3 regions of the Geobacillus sp. CX412 genome follow, and region 2 is predicted to be linked to each of the others. Evidence: riboswitches for the same ligand, from Rfam matches in the RefSeq annotation. Region 2 holds a riboswitch; each other region holds the start of a gene.

Region 1 (6,033 bases), 740 kb from region 2:
CGGGAACGTCGGTCGAGACGTTCGACTTTGCCGCAATAGCCGTTGGTGTCGTTTTTTCTGTTTCCGTTTCTTGCTTTTTTGTTTTTGTATATTCGATTTCGTTGTGCTGCAGCTGATTTGCCAGCGCCAGTCCTTCCATGGCGTCTTTTGCGTATAATACGATTCCATCATATTCCGGAGCGATTTTGTTTTCCGTGAATTTACGCGATAATGCCGCACCGCCGACTAAAATCGGGATCGAGATGCCCGCTTGCCGCAAATCTTGCGCGGTGACGACCATTTGCTGGGCGGATTTGACAAGAAGCCCTGATAAACCGATAATATCCGGTTTTTCGGCTTGAACGGCTTCGATCAGCTTTTGCGGCGCCACTTTAATGCCTAGGTCGATGACGTGAAAGCCGTTGTTGCTTAAAATGATGTCGACCAAGTTTTTGCCGATGTCATGCACATCGCCCTTGACAGTGGCGAGAAGCACTTTTCCTTTTGTACTGTTTTCCTTTTTCTCCATATATGGTTCTAAAAAGGCGACCGCTGCTTTCATCACTTCCGCGCTTTGCAATACTTCGGCAACAATGAGTTGATTGTTATTAAACAGCCGCCCAACTTCATCCATCCCCGCCATCAGCGGTCCGTTAATGATGTCAAGCGGGTCGGAATACGTTTGCAGCGCTTGTTCCAAATCGGCGTACAATCCTTCTTTCGTGCCTTCGACGACATAGCCCGCGAGCCGCTCCTCAAGGCTAAGCTCGGTTTTTATTTTTTTCGGTTCTTTCGTTTTATCGCGGTAAAATTGGATAAACGTGTTTAACGTTTCATCGTTCGTGTTAAACAGCAGTTCTTCAGCCAACCGCACTTCTTCTTCCGGAATCGAAGCGAATCGCTCCAATTTTTCTGTATTGACGATCGCGTAATCGAGCCCGGCCTGCGTGCAATGGTACAAAAAGACGGAGTTTAAAATTTCCCGCCCAACCGGCGGAAGCCCGAATGAGACATTGCTGATGCCAAGTATTGTTAAACATTGCGGAAGCCGTTCTTTAATGAGACGGATGCCTTCGATCGTTTCCTTGGCCGCGCCAATATATTGTTCATCGCCGGTGCCGACCGGGAACACAAGCGGGTCAAAAATAATGTCATGCGGGGAAACTCCGTATTTGTTGACGAGCAAGTCATGCGAACGCAAGGCAATTTCCAGCTTCCGCTCAGCATGAATCGCCATTCCCTGTTCATCAATCGTTCCGACAACGACGGCAGCACCATATTTGTGAAGGAGAGGAATGACTTTTTCAAACCGTTCTTCGCCGTCTTCCAAATTAATCGAGTTAATGATTGCTTTCCCTTGTGAATAAGTGAGAGCGCGTTCAATAACGCGTTCATCCGTCGAATCAATGACAAGCGGCACTTTTACTTTTTTTACAACTTGTTGGATAAACTTTTCCATATCTTCTTGTTCGTTGCGGTCCGGGTCGGCCAAGCAAATATCGATGACGTGCGCGCCGTTTTTTACTTGCGCGCGGGCAATTTCCGCCGCTTCTTCATATTTTCCTTCGGCGATGAGCCGTTTAAATTTGCGCGAACCGATTACGTTTGTCCGCTCGCCGACAAACAGCGGACGCATTGTTTCATCGTAAATAAGCGGATCGATGCCGGAGACGGCATGAACGTCAAAAGATTTCGGAATCGGCCGCGGTGGAATGTCCCGGACCGCTTCGGCGATGGCGCGAATATGTTCCGGGGTTGTTCCGCAACAGCCGCCGACGATGTTAATCCATCCTTTTTCAGCGAATCGTTGGATTTTTTTCGCTAACATTTCCGGTGTCTCGTGATAGCATCCTTCTTCATCCGGAAGCCCAGCGTTCGGATAGCAGCTTACAGCAGTGTTCGCCAAGGAAGCGAGCGCGCGCAAATGGTCGGTCATAAACTCGGGGCCGGTCGCGCAGTTTAATCCGACCGCGAACGGCTTCATATGCTGGACGGAGATGAAAAACGATTCAATCGTTTGTCCTGCTAATGTTGTTCCCATTGGTTCAATCGTCCCGGAAATCATAATCGGCACTTTTTTTCCGACCGCTTCAAACGCCTTGGAAATGCCGATAAATCCAGCTTTGACGTTTAAGGTGTCTTGGCACGTTTCTAATAAAAGCAAGTCGACTCCGCCAAGCAATAGTCCACGCGCTTGTTCTTCGTAAGCGGCAACTAATTGTTCGAACGTAATGCCTCCTGTAACGGATAACGTTTTTGTCGTCGGTCCCATTGAACCGGCGACAAAGCGCGGCCATTCGGGAGTAGAGTAGGCGTCGGCGGCTTTGCGCGCAAGCCTAGCTGCTTCGATATTTAACTCTAGCGCTAAATGGCCAAGATGATATTCATCTAACACAACGCTTGTCGCACCGAACGTGTTTGTTTCGATAATATCCGCTCCCGCCTGCAAATATGCTTCATGAATGCGCTCGATCACATGCGGGGCGGTGAGCGTCAAATATTCGTTGCATCCTTCGTATGCTTCTCCGCCGAAATCATCAGCTGAGAGCTTCGCGCTTTGAATCATCGTTCCCATTGCGCCGTCAATAATTAATATTTTTTTTTCGAGCTGTTGCTCAAGTGTGATGTTACCCATGGAGTACCTTCCTTTCTTGTGCGGCTTGTTCCTTTTCATGAATGTAGCGAACGAGTTCGACGGTCATTTCATAGCGCAAAAACGGCGTAATTAAGTAGATGCCGTTAAATAAGTCAAAAGCGGCGTCAATGAGCGATTTGGCAATTGCGATTCCTTCGCGCGCAGATTGCACTGGGTCATTCGCGCATGCCGCCATGCGGGAGCGGATTTCATCAGAAAGAGTAATTCCCGGCACTTCATGATGAAGGAAATCGGCGTTGCGCGCGCTCACTAGCGGCATAATGCCGATGTAAATCGGCGTCTCAAGATGCTTCGTCGCTTCATACACCTCTTCGATTTGCCGCTCGGAATAAAGCGGCTGGGTGATAAAATAATGGGCGCCGCATTGAATTTTTTTCTCCAGACGCTCTACAGCCTTATCTAAATGACGGACGTTCGGGTTAAAGGCCGCGGCAATCGAGAAGTTTGTTTTTTGCCCGAGCGATTTTCCGGAATACGAAAGCCCTTCGTTAAATTGGCGAATCAGCCGGATTAAATCAAAGGAAGATAAATCATAGACGGATGTCGCTCCAGGAAAATCGCCGATTTTCGATGGGTCTCCGGTGATGGCGAGCACATCGGTGATGCCGAGCGTATGCAGGCCCATCAAGTGCGACTGCAAGCCGATTAAATTGCGGTCGCGGCAGGTAATATGAATAAGCGGGCGGATGCCGAGCTGCTCTTTGACGATGGAGCCGAGCGCCATGTTGCTGATTCGTGGAGTTGCCAGCGAGTTATCGGCCAATGTCAACGCATCAATGTTCGCTTCTTTCAGCGCTTTGGCGCCTTCTAAAAATTTCGCGATCCCTAATTTTTTCGGCGGGTCAAGCTCAACGATCACCGAGCGCCGCTTACGTACGATATCTTGCAACGGCGGTACGGCATTTGGTTCGTTTGTTTGGATAGAAATCGGAACATGACGTTGTTTAACGACTTTTTCTGTAATCGGTGTCCGATCGGTTAAGGCGTTTGCTATCGCTTCGATATGTTTCGGCGTCGTGCCGCAGCACCCGCCAATCAGGCGCACGCCTTGTTCACGGAAGGCAAGAGCCGTTTCTTTAAAATAATCGGTGTTTGTTTCATAGATAAGCCGTCCGTCGCGATAATCCGGCAAGCTTGCGTTCGGATACGCGGAAAGAAACGCTTTTTTCGGCAGCGGCACTTCCTCGAGTGAACGAATCATATGATATGGACCGAGACGGCAATTTAGACCGATGACATCAGCTCCCAACTGCTCCAAGCGCGCCAACGCTTCAGAAAGGGGAGTGCCGTCTTGCAAGACGCCAACTTCGTGGAGGGAGACGTGCGCGATAATCGGCTTATCCGTTTCTTTGCGCGCAATCGCAAGCACCGTCTGCAATTCTTCCAAATCGTAATATGTCTCGAGCAATAAGCCATCGACGTCTTCGTTTAAAAGCACAAATAATTGCTCGCGAAACGTCCGCTTTACTTCGTCGATGGAAACGGCGCTTTTGTTGATGCTCCGTAATCCGCCGATCGTTCCAAGCACATAGGCTTTATTTCCCGCCGCCTTTTTGGCGAGCCTTACTGCCGCGCGGTTAATGGATGGCACTTCATCTTCCAATCCGTAGCGGGCAAGTTTGACATAGTTGGCGCCATATGTATTCGTTTGGATTACTTCTGCGCCCGCGGCGATATATGCTTCATGAATGTGAATGATGTCTTCCGGTTTTGATAAATTTAGTTCTTCAAAACATCGGTCGACGCCGTGCGAGTATAATAGCGTTCCCATCGCTCCATCGGCGATAAGGATGCGTTCTTTTAAGTCTTGCAAAAACCCCACGATCATTCCCCCGTTCTATGAAGATAGTAAAAGAAAAAAGCCTTCTATAAGAAGAAGACTTTTTATGTATCGTCTCTTCTTATCTTCCAGGCGTTTCGCCTGTCTGGATTTAGCACCTTGACTTCCGCCAGGTTGCTGAGAGTTCATCGGGCCAGTCCCTCCCCCTCTCTTGATAAGAACTAGATATGTAGTTTTCAAAAAATATTTATATATTACTGTAAATGATTTTGTAGAAATATTCAATATAATTTTACAAAAATGACTCCCTTTATACGCAGCTGCTGAACTTTTCTGTCCGTCTCGCTTAGTTCCATTGCTATGATGAGGATGATGGCTAGCCAAAAGCAGGATAAACGCTTGGCAGCTCTCACGAATCCTTATTACCGCCTAGAAGAGTGGGAAAAAGGATGTTTAAAAATATGAACGTGTTGCAAAACGCATAACGAATGCATAAATGCACATAAAAAATCCACCACCTTGGAAATCATATACAGTGACCAAAAAAACAACTCTCCAAGGGGTGGACACTATTATGATTTCCAATTGGAACAGCGAACATGCATGGACTTATGAAATTGACCCAATTTTAGAAGCATTATTTCGGTATATCGACTCGCTATCATTGCCGGAAACACCGTATGTGACAGGAAGACCGCCGGTGTCGAAAAAATCGTTGTTGAAATGTTTCTTTTTGAAAACCTATTTTTCCATTGATTCCTTGCGAAAATTAGTGCGCATCCTGCAGCGTTTTCGCTGTTTTCAACGGGCCTGTGGGCTTGGTGAAGTCTCTCACCTTTCTACGTTTTCCCGTGCGGCGAAGTGGTTCCGGGAACAAGGATTTCCTGTTTTTCATGCACAGCTGCTCAAAGATCTAGAAGTACGTTATCCGCAAATCGTGCTGATCGACAGCACAGCCCTTCGAAGCAGTCTTTACGATTCACAGGCGAAGTGGGGAGTGTCCACCCGATATCACTGGTTTAAAGGATATAAACTCCATCTCTGCACCACCGCCGAGGGAATCATTTTATCTCATGTGTTGACCACAGCGAATCGAAATGATGCGGCAGTAGCACCAGAATTGCTTGTTTCTTTAAAGCAGTGGGATATCGAATTTGTATTGGGCGATGCCGCGTATGACAGTGAAAAGGTTCGTCAAACAGCAGAGCAGTCAGGAATCCTATTCATTTCCCCTATCAACCGCCGCAATAGCGAGGAACGAAAAGATGCCTATGGCCGGGTTCTTCCTGTATTTTTGAAAACGAGATTTGGCCAATGGCTGTTTGGACTTCGTCGTGAGATTGAACGAGTATTTAATGAGTTAAAGAGTGACGGGTTGGAACAGCCAAGATGGTATGGATTTCATCGATATGTACTGCATGTGTTATGTTGCATCCTTATGCATAACTTCGAGTTTTTACTCTAGTTTTGCAACACCATCAAATATATGAAAAAACGGAAGGAAGTAATCCCGGTGAAAGAAAAAATCAATAATGGCATTGTCAAAGAAGAGAAGAAAAGAAAACACGGATGGGAGGGCTATAACTCCTCCCATCCGTGTTAGCGGTAGTTAACAAAT
Region 2 (6,033 bases):
GAATACTTTACGAACTCATCTTTAGGCCACCAATATTCTTTCGGACTTAGATTTTTGTGATAATCATAAAAGCAACTAATAAATTGTTCTCCGTGGATATTTAATTGATTCTCCTTACTTCCATCCCATAAGGCAATGTGTGCATCAATAATAAAAATTTCTTCACCATTAGATGTTTTGATCAATTCCATTCCCCCCTCACATTAGATTAATTTTCAATTGAAAGCGGTATCATTTTTTTCGGATGTCCATAGAAAAGTATTTTTGTAGGTACGAATATTTTTAGTTTTCATTTTATTTAGAAAATTCTAATCAAATTATACTTGGTTAATCCACTATTTGAAATATATACTTAAACAAAAAACAGCAAATTTTGCCATCAATTTTTTGGGTGATGAAACAAAACTTTTTATAATCTAAAATTAAAGCACATACCCCTGTCAAGTAGACAATGAAAAAGAGTATATTATGATGCCATGGACTTTTCTCGATATTCCATCAGGGAAAGGCCGTTCAGCAATACGCATTTTCCAAATCTAATATTGTGACAGGAAGGTTGGAACAACATAAAAAAATGGGTAATTCACCATTTACTCAATCCTAGAAACATGTTAGCTGGATGAAACAGGTTCATCCGATGGGCTCCTTCTTCCGCATACGGACCACCAAGTTGGTAGAATGGAAACAGTCAAGTGCTTTCCTTGACAGGTTCCATTCTACCAACTATCATACCGATAGCGGAAGAAGTGAGAGCTTAGGCAGCCTGACTGCCTGTAGTGTTCCCTGTACACTCCAGAAATACACGCAAACGAAACCGTTCTCGATTTCGATAGCCAATGCCCGGCGTTTGATGTTTTTGATCTTGTGATTCGTTCCCTCCATTCGAGTAGCCTTTTATATAGAAGGAATCTAGCCTTTTTCAATGAGGAGAATTCCTTCTCGCTTGATCCAGGGCTTGTGTCACCTTTTGAACCACATGGTACTTATCGATCACAATCGAAGCAGATGGAAACAGAGCACGAACCGCCTTGTGATAGGGTTCCCACATGTCAAGGAATCACGGTTTGCACCATTTCTTTCGACAGGACGTTTTGATTCAACAAGTTGATGGCGGAGTCACATTGGCGGTCGGCATGCAATCCCATGACCGATCCTGCTTTGGCATCCATCAATACGGTTTCATACTGATATCCCTTTTTTACCGCGGTTTCATCTAAGCTAAGCACCATCCCTTCTGGAGAAGAGGCCTCCATCGCTGCTTGGCGCTCTTTTGCTTTTTTCGATGCGATGGAGTAATAAATGCGTTCCAATGTCGTATATGGGATACGGTGCTTTCGGCTGACTTCTTGAATGGTGGAGCTTTTACAAAGTTCATACAAGTACCCGCAACATCGATTGGTGTAATGTTGGTTTGGTGGAATCGATTCGAAAGAGGCAGAAAACACTTGGAAACAATTCCAGCATCGATAACGCTTCACCTCTACGAACAAGTACACCGGTTGACGGAAAATCGCTAAATCCCGTACTTTTCGTGTCCGTCTGTCATGGACAGTGGAAGTAAGAAACCCACAATGTGGACAACGTTCTTGTGTCTCTGTTTTCTCCACATGAATCGCATAACCATAGGAAAGAAGTTCTTGTTTAACAATTTGAATTCTGGCAATCCTAGTGATATAGAAAGCACTTGCGAAGCCTCCTTATGTTTGTTTCGTCGCTGACATTATTGCCAGGATTTCGTTAATGCTTTCTCTTTTTTATCACTAAATCACAAAATTTGGTGATGAACCTATTTTTTATTACTCTCTTCTCTTAATTTATTTTTGTGAAATATTCATAAATTATATTAGAAATGTTTAATGTTGAACAAGTCAACCAGCTTATTAAAGAAAGATTTCAACTTTGCAAAATTATTCACTAATATACTCTTTTTTCGATCATAAAAAATAGAATCGCTCCATTTGGTGAAAATGAAAGCTGACTCAACATCGCTCCAAGGGATGTTTTGAGTCAGCCCCTTTCCTTTATACCGCTTTATTCGCTTGTAAGTCTGCCTTTACTTCTTTTTGTGTTTTTAATTTCGGAAAGTCAAACACAATCGCGATCATGCCACAAACTCCAATTAAGAATGGGTAGAACGAATACTGCAAAATACTTAATGGTGAAATGGAAGCAACACCTGCTGCCACAAGCATTTGCGCACCATATGGGATGAGCCCCTGGAAACAGCATGAGAAAATATCCAATATGCTGGCAGATTTACGCGGATCAATGTCATATTGATCAGCAATGTTTTTTGCAAGTGGACCAGCAATTAAAATGGAGATCGTATTGTTTGCTGTTGAAAGATTTGTTAAGCTCACTAATCCCGCGATACCGAATTGTGCTCCTTTTTTTGACTTTACATTTCTTGTTACTAATTGAAGTAAATAATCGATTCCACCGTTATGTTTAATGACTTCCACCATACCGGAAATTAAGATCGCAAGCAATGACAATTCCTGCATTCCGGCGACCCCGTCACCGATGGCTTGAATGAGGCCCATTGCACTGTAGCTTCCATCAAGAAGACCGATGATTCCTGCTAATAAAATACCGCCTGCTAACACGACTAGTACATTAACGCCCATTAATGCTGTTATTAATACACCAAGGTAAGGTAAAATTTTCATCCAATTAAAAGATTGATTCGTAATTTCCGCTTGCTCTCCAGCAGTAATGGCCCAGAAAAGAACGATGGTGATGATTGCCGCTGGTAAAACAATGAAAAAGTTCACCTTAAACTTTTCTTTCATTCTTGTATTTTGTGTACGAACTGCCGCAATCGTTGTATCAGAGATAAAAGATAGATTATCTCCAAACATAGCACCGCCAATGACAGCTGCCATAGATAATGCCAAAGAAATATCGGTTTGTTCACTAATTCCGACTCCAATCGGCGCTAACGCTACAATCGTTCCCATGGACGTTCCCATCGAAATGGAGATAAAACATCCAATGACAAATAAACCGGCTATTAATAAATTTTGCGGAACAACGGAAAGAGCTAAATTAACCGTTGATTCAACAGCTCCCATTTTTTTAGTTACTTCCGAAAATGCCCCTGCTAATAAGAAAATGATGACCATTAACATGACATCGGCATTTCCAGCCCCTTTTGTGAACACTTCCACTTTCTTCGTTAAAGACTCTTTCCGATTCATCATCAACGAAATACTTGCCGCAATCAAAATTGCTACAATGACTGGAAATTTATAAAAATCGCCTGTAACCACGCCTGCACCAATGAATAACACTAAAAAGACCACAAACGGAAATAACGCAAATAGATTGCCTTTTCTTAACTCCACTCTTTCCACCTCATTTTATGTTTTTTTGAAGGAGCTTTCCACTTAGAGAAAAGGCCTCTTCTTATCTGAACATAAGAAGAGGCCTTATACGTATCTATATAAGAAACCCTTCTTATCTTTCAAGCACAATGCTTGCTGGATTTGGCACAGCACTCGAAAACGAGTCCGCTGCCGAGACTTCTTCGGGCCAGTCCCTCCGCCTCTCTAGATAAGAAGATGAGCAGTTGTATTTCGTTATATAAAACAAATAAAAGATTACAACATATTCATCTGTTACGCAATACACCTTGAAAATGTCTTATTTTTAAAAATTTTCAACAAATATAAAATAATACTTGTGTAACATCAATAATATGCAAAAATCCCGCGGCTTTTCACCGCGGGAGAAAGGTGCCAATAGTTTATTCTGGTTTATAGATCCCATATTTCACAATCTTAAGATAATCATTAAGTTCCTTTATTAAAGACTCGGGATTATGAATAAAATCAAATTGCTTATTTTTGTAGAGAGTCAGATACTTATTCGTCAGCTGTTCAACGATAAACATCGTCATGCGGATCGCGGTATCCACGGAAATATCCTCTCTAAGTTTTTCCGTTTGGATCAGATCTTTAATATAGACATGCTTCAGCAAAAAATCTTCCTGATAAGCTTCGTAATGTTTCTTAATAATTTCTTCCATTTCCTTCTTTACTGCCACTGGAGGATTAGTAAAGGCATCCGTAATAAACTGAGCTTCTTGGAGATACTGAACCGTTAGTTTTTGTTTCAACAGGACGATTTCTTTGATCCTTTCAAAGAAATCATCAGATTGGATTTTTTCCATTTCTTCCATTGCTAGTTCCGTCAGAAAGTCCTTCACATAATTCACTAAATAAAGGTATAAGTTTTTCTTGCTCTTAAAATAATGAAAAAGGATTCCCTTGGAAATTCCCGCCCGTCTCGTAATAACATCTGTAGAGGTCTTTTCATAACCATTCTTCACAAATTCCTCGATGGCCACTTTGATGATCAAGTCTTTTTTCTCTTTAGGCTGCTTTTCAAATGCTGAATACAATTTTAACACCTCTAATTTCATTAGACTGCAATATCTTTCTTTTTATATACCATATATGAAGCGAAGATACTAATCAAAATAACCGCAGCCATAATAAAGATATACAAAGGCTCAATCTCGTTATCATTGATAATGGAGGCAGCGTCCACATATTTAAACGGGCTTATATATTTTAGGAACTCTAAGTCTTCCGATATCCCTGCCATCACATTCATAAAGTAGGCAGCTAGGACAATCCCCAGTGAGATCGAAAGGATGTTTCTTGTTTTTTTCATCATCGACGACAACATAAACGCAATTGCACCGAACGTCAAATGAAGCAATATCGTTGCGGCGATTAATAAACTAAATGTGTCTGTCGGAACATCCGGGTCTTTTGCAAATTGAAATCCAATGATGCTTGCTACGGCTGAAACTACGTTAAAAATCAAAATATTTACCAAAACGGCCAGAAGTTTTTCTGTTACGATTCGGCTTCTTGTGACAGGCTTTGATAACAAAAATTCAATCGTTTTTTCATTTTCTTCTTTGGCCAGAATATTGGATGCAAGAATTGCCGAGTATATGCTTCCCAAAAGGGTGGTCATCATATAAATTTCTACCCCGTAAAAACCCATCAAATCTCCCATGTTTAACTCATTCATTCCGAACGCTTTTTTAATCGATTCCGGATAGGCCTCAAGCAGTTTGGTCATTTCTTTTTGCTGCTCGGCAAACTGAGGATAAATGCTTAATGTCAACAAAATAAGTCCGCTGAGTACGATGCTCCAAATGATCAATGACTTTAAATTTCGCTTAAACTCTCTCTTAAAAATCATTTTCGATCCTTCCCTCACTTTTCATAGTAATGCATAAATACTTCTTCAAGAGTCGGTTCTCCGATTAATAGATCCTTAACCGGCAGAGTATTTAATTTATGCAGAAGCGCCTTCATATCCCCGCTGTAAAGCAGCGATATTTCATTTCCTTTTACTTCTTTCTTCACTATTCCTTCGAGTTTAAGGTCTATTTGTTCCGCTCGTTCGAATGTAATCGTGATATATTTCAAATTTTTCTTCGTAAGATTTTCAATTGTTTCTACTTTAATAAGCTCCCCTTCCTTAATAATGGCGACCCGATCACACATTTTTTGCACTTCAGAAAGAATATGGGAGGAGAAAATGATCGTTGTTCCCTTCTCTCTTTCCTCTGCAAGAAGTTCAAAAAAGGTGTTTTGCATCAGCGGGTCGAGTCCGCCTGTCGGTTCATCCAAAATTAGAAGTTTTGGCTCATGCAAAAGCGCCTGGACAATCCCAACCTTTTTTCGGTTTCCAAATGAAAGATCCTCAATTTTTCTATTAAGATCCAAGTCAAGTCTTTCTGCCAGCTCTTTCATTCTCTTTGAATCAAATTTTTTGTAAAAGCCAGCGGAGTATTTTAATAAATCGATCACCTTCATATCATCATAATAATGGACTTCAGACGGCAAATAGCCTACGTTTTGTCTTATTTCTTTTGAGTGTTTGATGATATCCTTTCCGAAAATAGTCGCACTTCCGCTAGTCGGATAAATGAAATTTAAAAGTGTTCGAATGGTTGTGCTCTTGCCTGCTCCGTTCGGGCCGATAAAACCAAAAATTTCCCCTTCT
Region 3 (6,033 bases), 650 kb from region 2:
TTATCACATTTTTGTGGAAAAAAAGAATTTATATGCTTTGGCACATTGTCCCCTAAATTGCATAAACAAATGGTAAGGAAGGAGGGGATAGGATGAGCCGCGAGTTGGAAAAAGCGCTGGAAACGTGGGCGAATTCTAAAAAAGAGGGACATGAGCAGTTTATTAAGTTGTTTGAACAGTGGGGAAGAGACTTCGATAAAAAAATACAGGAAATCGAGAAGCTAAATAATCAATTTTTAAAAGGCGTCCAAGGAAACTTGGATTATATGAACAAGTGGTTTTCGAAAAAAGAAAACCAGTTTTCGAAGCTGTTTCGGATATTTGGGGAATAGATTTCCATATACGCCTATACCAGTTGCAAGCATGATGAATACGATAAAGTAACAAAGCGTAAGGAGGTGCACCATTATGGGCTTTGGATGCTGCGGTTTCGGAGGATACGGAGGCTTCGGCTATGGAGGCTTTGGCTATGGCGGTTTCGGCCATGGCAGTAGCTTTGTGTTGATTGTTGTGTTGTTCATTTTGTTAATTATTGTCGGTGCTGCGTTTGTATACTAATGTCATGTAATGGGTGCGGGCTGTTCTATTCGACGGGCAGCTCGTACTTTTTCTTTCTGATGTATGCACTTATTGGTTTTCAATTCATACGATATAAGAGGAAAAGGAGGATTTGGTAAATGGATAATCAGTTTTTTAAAAATATCGAAAAGAAAACAGGTGTAAATATGAAAGACGTATTCGAATTAGCCAATTCTTTGCAAAATGCCAATTTTAAAGACGAAAAAACAGTGCGTCACGTCATCAAACGCGTCGCGCAAATCGCCAATCGGAAAGTGCCAAAAGAGCTAGAAGACCAAATCGTCAAAACGATCATTCAAAACGGAAAACAGCTTGATTTTAGTACGATTGCTAACATGTTGAATAACAAAAAGTAAGCAAAAGGGAGTCTTCGGAATCGAAGCTCCCTTTTGTTCTTTATATTCCTTAGGAAAAAATGAATATTGGCAACTAAAGCGAATCAATTACAAAAAGACGGTCTTGAAAATCTATAATATAAATAGTAAACAAAGGAAATAAAATATGCGCAAAGGAATAGACGTTACAATGATTGCTTTCATTCCGAATGAAGCGTGCTGTTGTAGGGCATGGACAATATACAGAAGATATAAAGAAACTAGTGCAGCAAAATATGATATGGCGTGAAAATGATTGACTAAGTCACGAACGGCTTATGTATGAATTGGAAATGAAATTGTATTTTCTCTTGGCTGTTATACGTACAGCATAACCGCTTATGTAACAACAGTGTACGCAACTATTCTTTATGGATTGCAGAAAATGAGCAGAGACCGTACCATCGTTTGATACGGTCTTAAAGCGATTTTACCATCGTTACATGAGGGATTCCAGCATCCATAAACACATCGGAAACGGTTTGATATCCAAGTTTTTGATAAAATGGCTCCGCATGTGTTTGCGCGTTCAGTTTTACTTTTGGGACACCTTGTTTTTTTGCAAACTGCTCAATCGCTTCCATAATCAGCTTTCCTGCCCCACTGCCGCGATATTGCGGCAAAACGCAAATTCGTTCGATCTTGCCTAGACCGTTATCGATCGTGCGAAACCTGCCGGCACCAATCGGTTTTTCCCCATCGTACAAAACAAAATGCATCGCTTCTTGCTCAAATTCATCAATTTCTTCTTCTTCCGGAACATGCTGCTCTTCGATAAATACGATTCGTCGAACAAGCAAGGCATCGTTGTATAAAGATGTATCATTTTTTGTTCCGATTGCTACGTTCATATTACTCTTGTTCCTTTCCTCCAACAAGAAATGTTTCATATACTGTCCATGAGCCGTTTTCCAGTTGGTATAGAAGGTGGAAGCGGTCAACCGTTTCTTCAAAATGAACTTTTTGCATCCGTAATTGTCCGTATACATCAGCATATTCAGCGTTTGGCAAATCACGGCCGATGGTAATATGAGGGACAAATACGTATTCTGACTTATCAGCAAGGATTCCGCTGTGAAGCCGCTCATGGAGACGCTCGAGTGTTTCGTTCGGTTCCACTTTTAAATAAATAACATTGCTTGTTGGATAAAATGAGCTAAACTTTGTTACTTTTAACGGAATGACATCTGTTTCAGCGGCGATTTTGCGCAGTTCCTTCACAATTTCTTTAATTTTCTGGTCGTCAGCTTCGAAAGGCTCTTTTAAGGTTAAATGCGGCGGAATGAGGGCGTAATGGCTGTCGTAACGCTTTCTATAGGAATTGGCAAAATCTTGTATTCGCTTCGAAGGAAATAAAGCAATACCATATTCATAAAAACCCCTCCTTATGATAAGTAGTACTTAATTATAACAAAATTCCGAAGAGCATAGTAGTGTTTACAAAGAAAGGATATGCGCGATTGCACGCGGAACATCAGGCTGCCAATATGTCCATGCATGACCGCCATCAAATTCGTTGTATTCATACAAAAATCCTTTTTGAATAAACGCTTCACGCGCCTTTCGATTTGGAGTGATAAAATCGCGCACATTTCCGTCCGTCGTTTTCACTGCTGTTTCGTTTGTGCCCACCGAATGGTAAATTTGCAATAATGATGGTTCTGTAAATTGTAAAATTTGTTCGATGATTCCTTCATCGATATATGGCGACTGCATCGCAATTTTTCCAAATGTATGCGGATACAATAATCCTGCCATTAGTGATACAGTGCCGCCAAGGGAATCGCCGATGAGCGCGCGTCCTTTTCCGATTTGGTACGTAGGAAACGTTTGATCTAAAAACGGAACGAGCTCATGTGCTAAAAAACGCAAATAACGGCTGTTTTTCTTTCCGTTTGGATGATATTTCTCATAGCGGTCCTTAACATCGCGATATGGAATTCCGATGACAATGGTGCGGTCAATCTCGCCGTTTTCCATCAGTTGTTCAATAACGCTTTTTATTTTCCCGTACATAAAATAATCTTTCCCATCCTGAGCGATAAGAAGAGAATACTTATGAAGCAGGGAAAACGAACTTGGCAAATAGGCAAGCAGCGTTATTTCCTCATCCATCTCATCGCTATAAATAGTGTAATCATGCATTGTCCCTTTTGTAATGCCATGATGGATCCTCCAACAAAAACAGATTCACCTGTTATTGTACCATATTTTTGTAAAAACATGTTAACAAACACAGCAGATTATGATGAATATTTACATAAAAAAGCGCCGGAGTTTTTCCAACGTATAAAAACAACGTGTCAATTTGAAAAATTTAAAAAATTTCTTGCAAACTTACGATAAATGAGGTACATTTTTTAGTAATCAGAAAAAATGAATAGTGAAGGATGCATTCTTATCAAGAGAAGTGGAGGGAACTGGCCCTATGAAGCTTCAGCAACCAGCCAAACGTTTGGCCAGGTGCTAAATCCAGCGAATTGAATTTTTTCAATTCGGCAGATAAGAAGAAGCACTGATCGACGTATGGAAAAGTCTTCTTCTTAGAAGACTTTTTTTATTTTATAGAAGAGGGAGAGATACAGATGGAGAAAATGGAAACGTTATTGGCGCAAATCGGAAACCGCAGTGACACGGTCACAGGAACGGTCAATCCGCCCGTCTATTTTTCGACCGCGTACCGTCATGAAGGAATCGGGAAGTCTACCGGATTTGACTACATTCGTACCGGCAATCCGACTCGGAAAATCGTCGAGGAAGCGATCGCAAAGCTAGAAGGAGGAGACCAAGGCTACGCGTTCAGCTCGGGCATGGCGGCCATTCAGACGGTTCTTGCGTTATTTGAAAGCGGGGATGAATTTCTCGTTTCCTCCGATTTATATGGAGGTACATATCGTTTATTTGAACGCGGCTGGCGAAAATACGGCTTGTCTTTTCATTATGTAGATTTTCGCGACATACGATTAGTAGAGAACTACATCACTGAAAAAACAAAAGCGATTTTTTAGAAACACCGACGAACCCGTTAATGCAGGAAACGGACATTACTGAAGTGGCAAAATTTGCGAAAAAACATGGACTGCTTCTCATTGTCGACAACACGTTTTACACACCAGTTTTTCAGCGTCCGATCGAGCAAGGAGCCGATATCGTCATCCATAGTGCGACAAAATATTTAGGCGGCCATAACGATGTGTTGGCAGGTCTCGTCGTTGCGAAGGGGGAGGAACTTTGCAAGCGGCTTGCGGAATATCAGAACGCAATTGGCGCTGTGCTTTCACCGTTTGATTCATGGCTGCTTATTCGCGGCATGAAGACGCTGGCGCTTCGGATGCGGCAGCACGAAGAAAACGCGAAGCGAATCAGTGAATTTTTAGCGGCGCATGAAGATATTACTGATGTATTATACCCGGGAAGAGGCGGCATGTTATCGTTTCGTTTGCGCGAAGAAAAATGGGTCAACCGCTTTTTGCAAAGTTTACGATTAATTACATTCGCCGAAAGTTTAGGAGGAGTCGAAAGTTTTATTACGTATCCAGCAACGCAAACCCATGCCGATATTCCAGAAGAAATCCGCATCGCCAACGGTGTCTGTAACCGGCTGCTTCGTTTCTCTGTCGGCATCGAGCATGTCGAAGATTTAATTTCTGACTTATCGAAAGCGTTAAAAAGTATGAAAGAGGTGTAGGGAGATGGAACAACACATATCTTTTCAAACGAAACTGCTCCATAATAAATGGAAAATGGATCCTCAAACGGGAGCGGTCAGTGTGCCGATTCAGCACGCTTCCACGTTCCATCAATTTGATTTTGATACATTCGGCAAATATGATTATAGCCGCTCAGGCAATCCGACGCGCGAAGCGTTGGAAGAGACGATTGCGGCGTTAGAAGGCGGGGTGCGCGGTTTCGCCTTCTCATCCGGAATGGCGGCGATTTCCACCGCTTTTCTCCTCTTGTCCAAAGGCGATCATGTGCTTGTGACGGAAGACGTTTACGGCGGTACGTACCGAATGATTACCGAGGTATTGAGCCGCTTTGGTATTGAATATACGTTCGTTGATATGACCGATTTGCATGAAGTAGCTTCCCATATTCGCCCGAATACAAAAGTCATTTACGTTGAAACCCCATCGAATCCGCTTTTAAAAGTGACCGATATTCGCGGGATTGTGAAGCTTGCAAAGGCAAATGGCTGTTTAACGTTTTTAGATAATACGTTTATGACTCCCGCTCTGCAGCGTCCGCTCGATCTTGGTGTCGATGTCGTCCTTCATAGCGCGACGAAATTTTTATCGGGGCATAGCGACGTTGTTGCCGGGCTTGCCGTTGTCAAAGACGAGGAACTTGCCAAACAGCTGTACAAATTGCAAAACTCTTTCGGAGCGGTGCTCGGCGTCCAAGACGCATGGCTTGTGTTGCGCGGATTAAAGACGCTGCACGTCCGCCTCGAACAATCGTCGCAATCCGCGCTTGCCATCGCCCGTTATTTAGCAAACCATCCAAAAGTGGAAGAAGTGTATTATCCAGGGCTTACGTATCATCCGGGCCATGCGATTCAGCGCTACCAAGCATCAGGCTTTGGCGCGGTATTATCGTTCCGCCTTGCCGATGAAGAAGCGGTCCGGACGTTTGTAAAGCATGTTCGCATCCCTGTATTTGCCGTCAGCTTAGGAGCAGTCGAATCGATTTTATCGTATCCTGCCAAAATGTCGCATGCGGCGATGCCGAAAGAAGAACGGGAGCGGCGCGGCATCACGGACGGCTTGCTGCGTCTTAGTGTTGGCCTTGAAGCCGCTGACGATCTAATTGCCGATTTCGAGCAAGCACTGTCATATGTCAAAGAAACATCATCATCCACTGTTTCAGCACGATAAAATAAAAAGGTATGCGCCAAAAGAAGCTGCCTCGCGCATACCTTTTCGTTTATTCATTAAACGAAATAAATGTCTCCGATGATATGTGATCAAACAAAGGAATAAATATAGAAGTGCTAAATAACATAATGATGTATTGAAAGCGGGGATTTACGATCGTTCTTGCCCTATTGCCTGTACGAGACAATGCCGTACAGCGATTG

The links. Region 2 has a riboswitch for S-adenosylmethionine ahead of NXM86_RS10540 (Na+/H+ antiporter NhaC family protein). Riboswitches for the same ligand answer to the same signal wherever they lie in the genome.
Region 1: it holds a riboswitch for S-adenosylmethionine, as region 2 does, so the genes downstream of both, NXM86_RS14370 (bifunctional homocysteine S-methyltransferase/methylenetetrahydrofolate reductase) here and NXM86_RS10540 (Na+/H+ antiporter NhaC family protein) in region 2, are expected to answer to the same signal.
Region 3: it holds a riboswitch for S-adenosylmethionine, as region 2 does, so the genes downstream of both, NXM86_RS13860 (methionine biosynthesis PLP-dependent protein) here and NXM86_RS10540 (Na+/H+ antiporter NhaC family protein) in region 2, are expected to answer to the same signal.

Annotation. Positions count from the first base shown of each region.
Region 1 covers NZ_CP103461.1:2,747,775-2,753,807, reverse strand. The annotation lists gene metH (methionine synthase) at 1-2,614, opposite strand, end outside; gene NXM86_RS14370 (bifunctional homocysteine S-methyltransferase/methylenetetrahydrofolate reductase) at 2,607-4,457, opposite strand; SAM riboswitch class I at 4,534-4,636, opposite strand; gene NXM86_RS14365 (transposase) at 4,990-5,880, shown strand; gene NXM86_RS14360 (YajQ family cyclic di-GMP-binding protein) at 6,015-6,033, opposite strand, start outside.
Region 2 covers NZ_CP103461.1:2,004,480-2,010,512, forward strand. The annotation lists gene NXM86_RS10530 (amidohydrolase family protein) at 1-191, opposite strand, end outside; partial or broken gene NXM86_RS10535 (transposase) at 755-1,684, opposite strand; gene NXM86_RS10540 (Na+/H+ antiporter NhaC family protein) at 2,022-3,347, opposite strand; SAM riboswitch class I at 3,457-3,562, opposite strand; gene NXM86_RS10545 (TetR/AcrR family transcriptional regulator) at 3,749-4,426, opposite strand; gene NXM86_RS10550 (DUF2705 family protein) at 4,426-5,223, opposite strand; gene NXM86_RS10555 (ABC transporter ATP-binding protein) at 5,238-6,033, opposite strand, start outside.
Region 3 covers NZ_CP103461.1:2,655,446-2,661,478, reverse strand. The annotation lists gene NXM86_RS13890 (hypothetical protein) at 93-332, shown strand; gene NXM86_RS13885 (YjcZ family sporulation protein) at 409-558, shown strand; gene spoVIF (sporulation-specific transcription regulator SpoVIF) at 678-935, shown strand; gene NXM86_RS13875 (GNAT family N-acetyltransferase) at 1,373-1,804, opposite strand; gene NXM86_RS13870 (YjcG family protein) at 1,806-2,342, opposite strand; gene NXM86_RS13865 (GTNG_0744 family esterase) at 2,391-3,098, opposite strand; SAM riboswitch class I at 3,349-3,462, shown strand; partial or broken gene NXM86_RS13860 (methionine biosynthesis PLP-dependent protein) at 3,539-4,641, shown strand; gene metC (cystathionine beta-lyase) at 4,646-5,830, shown strand.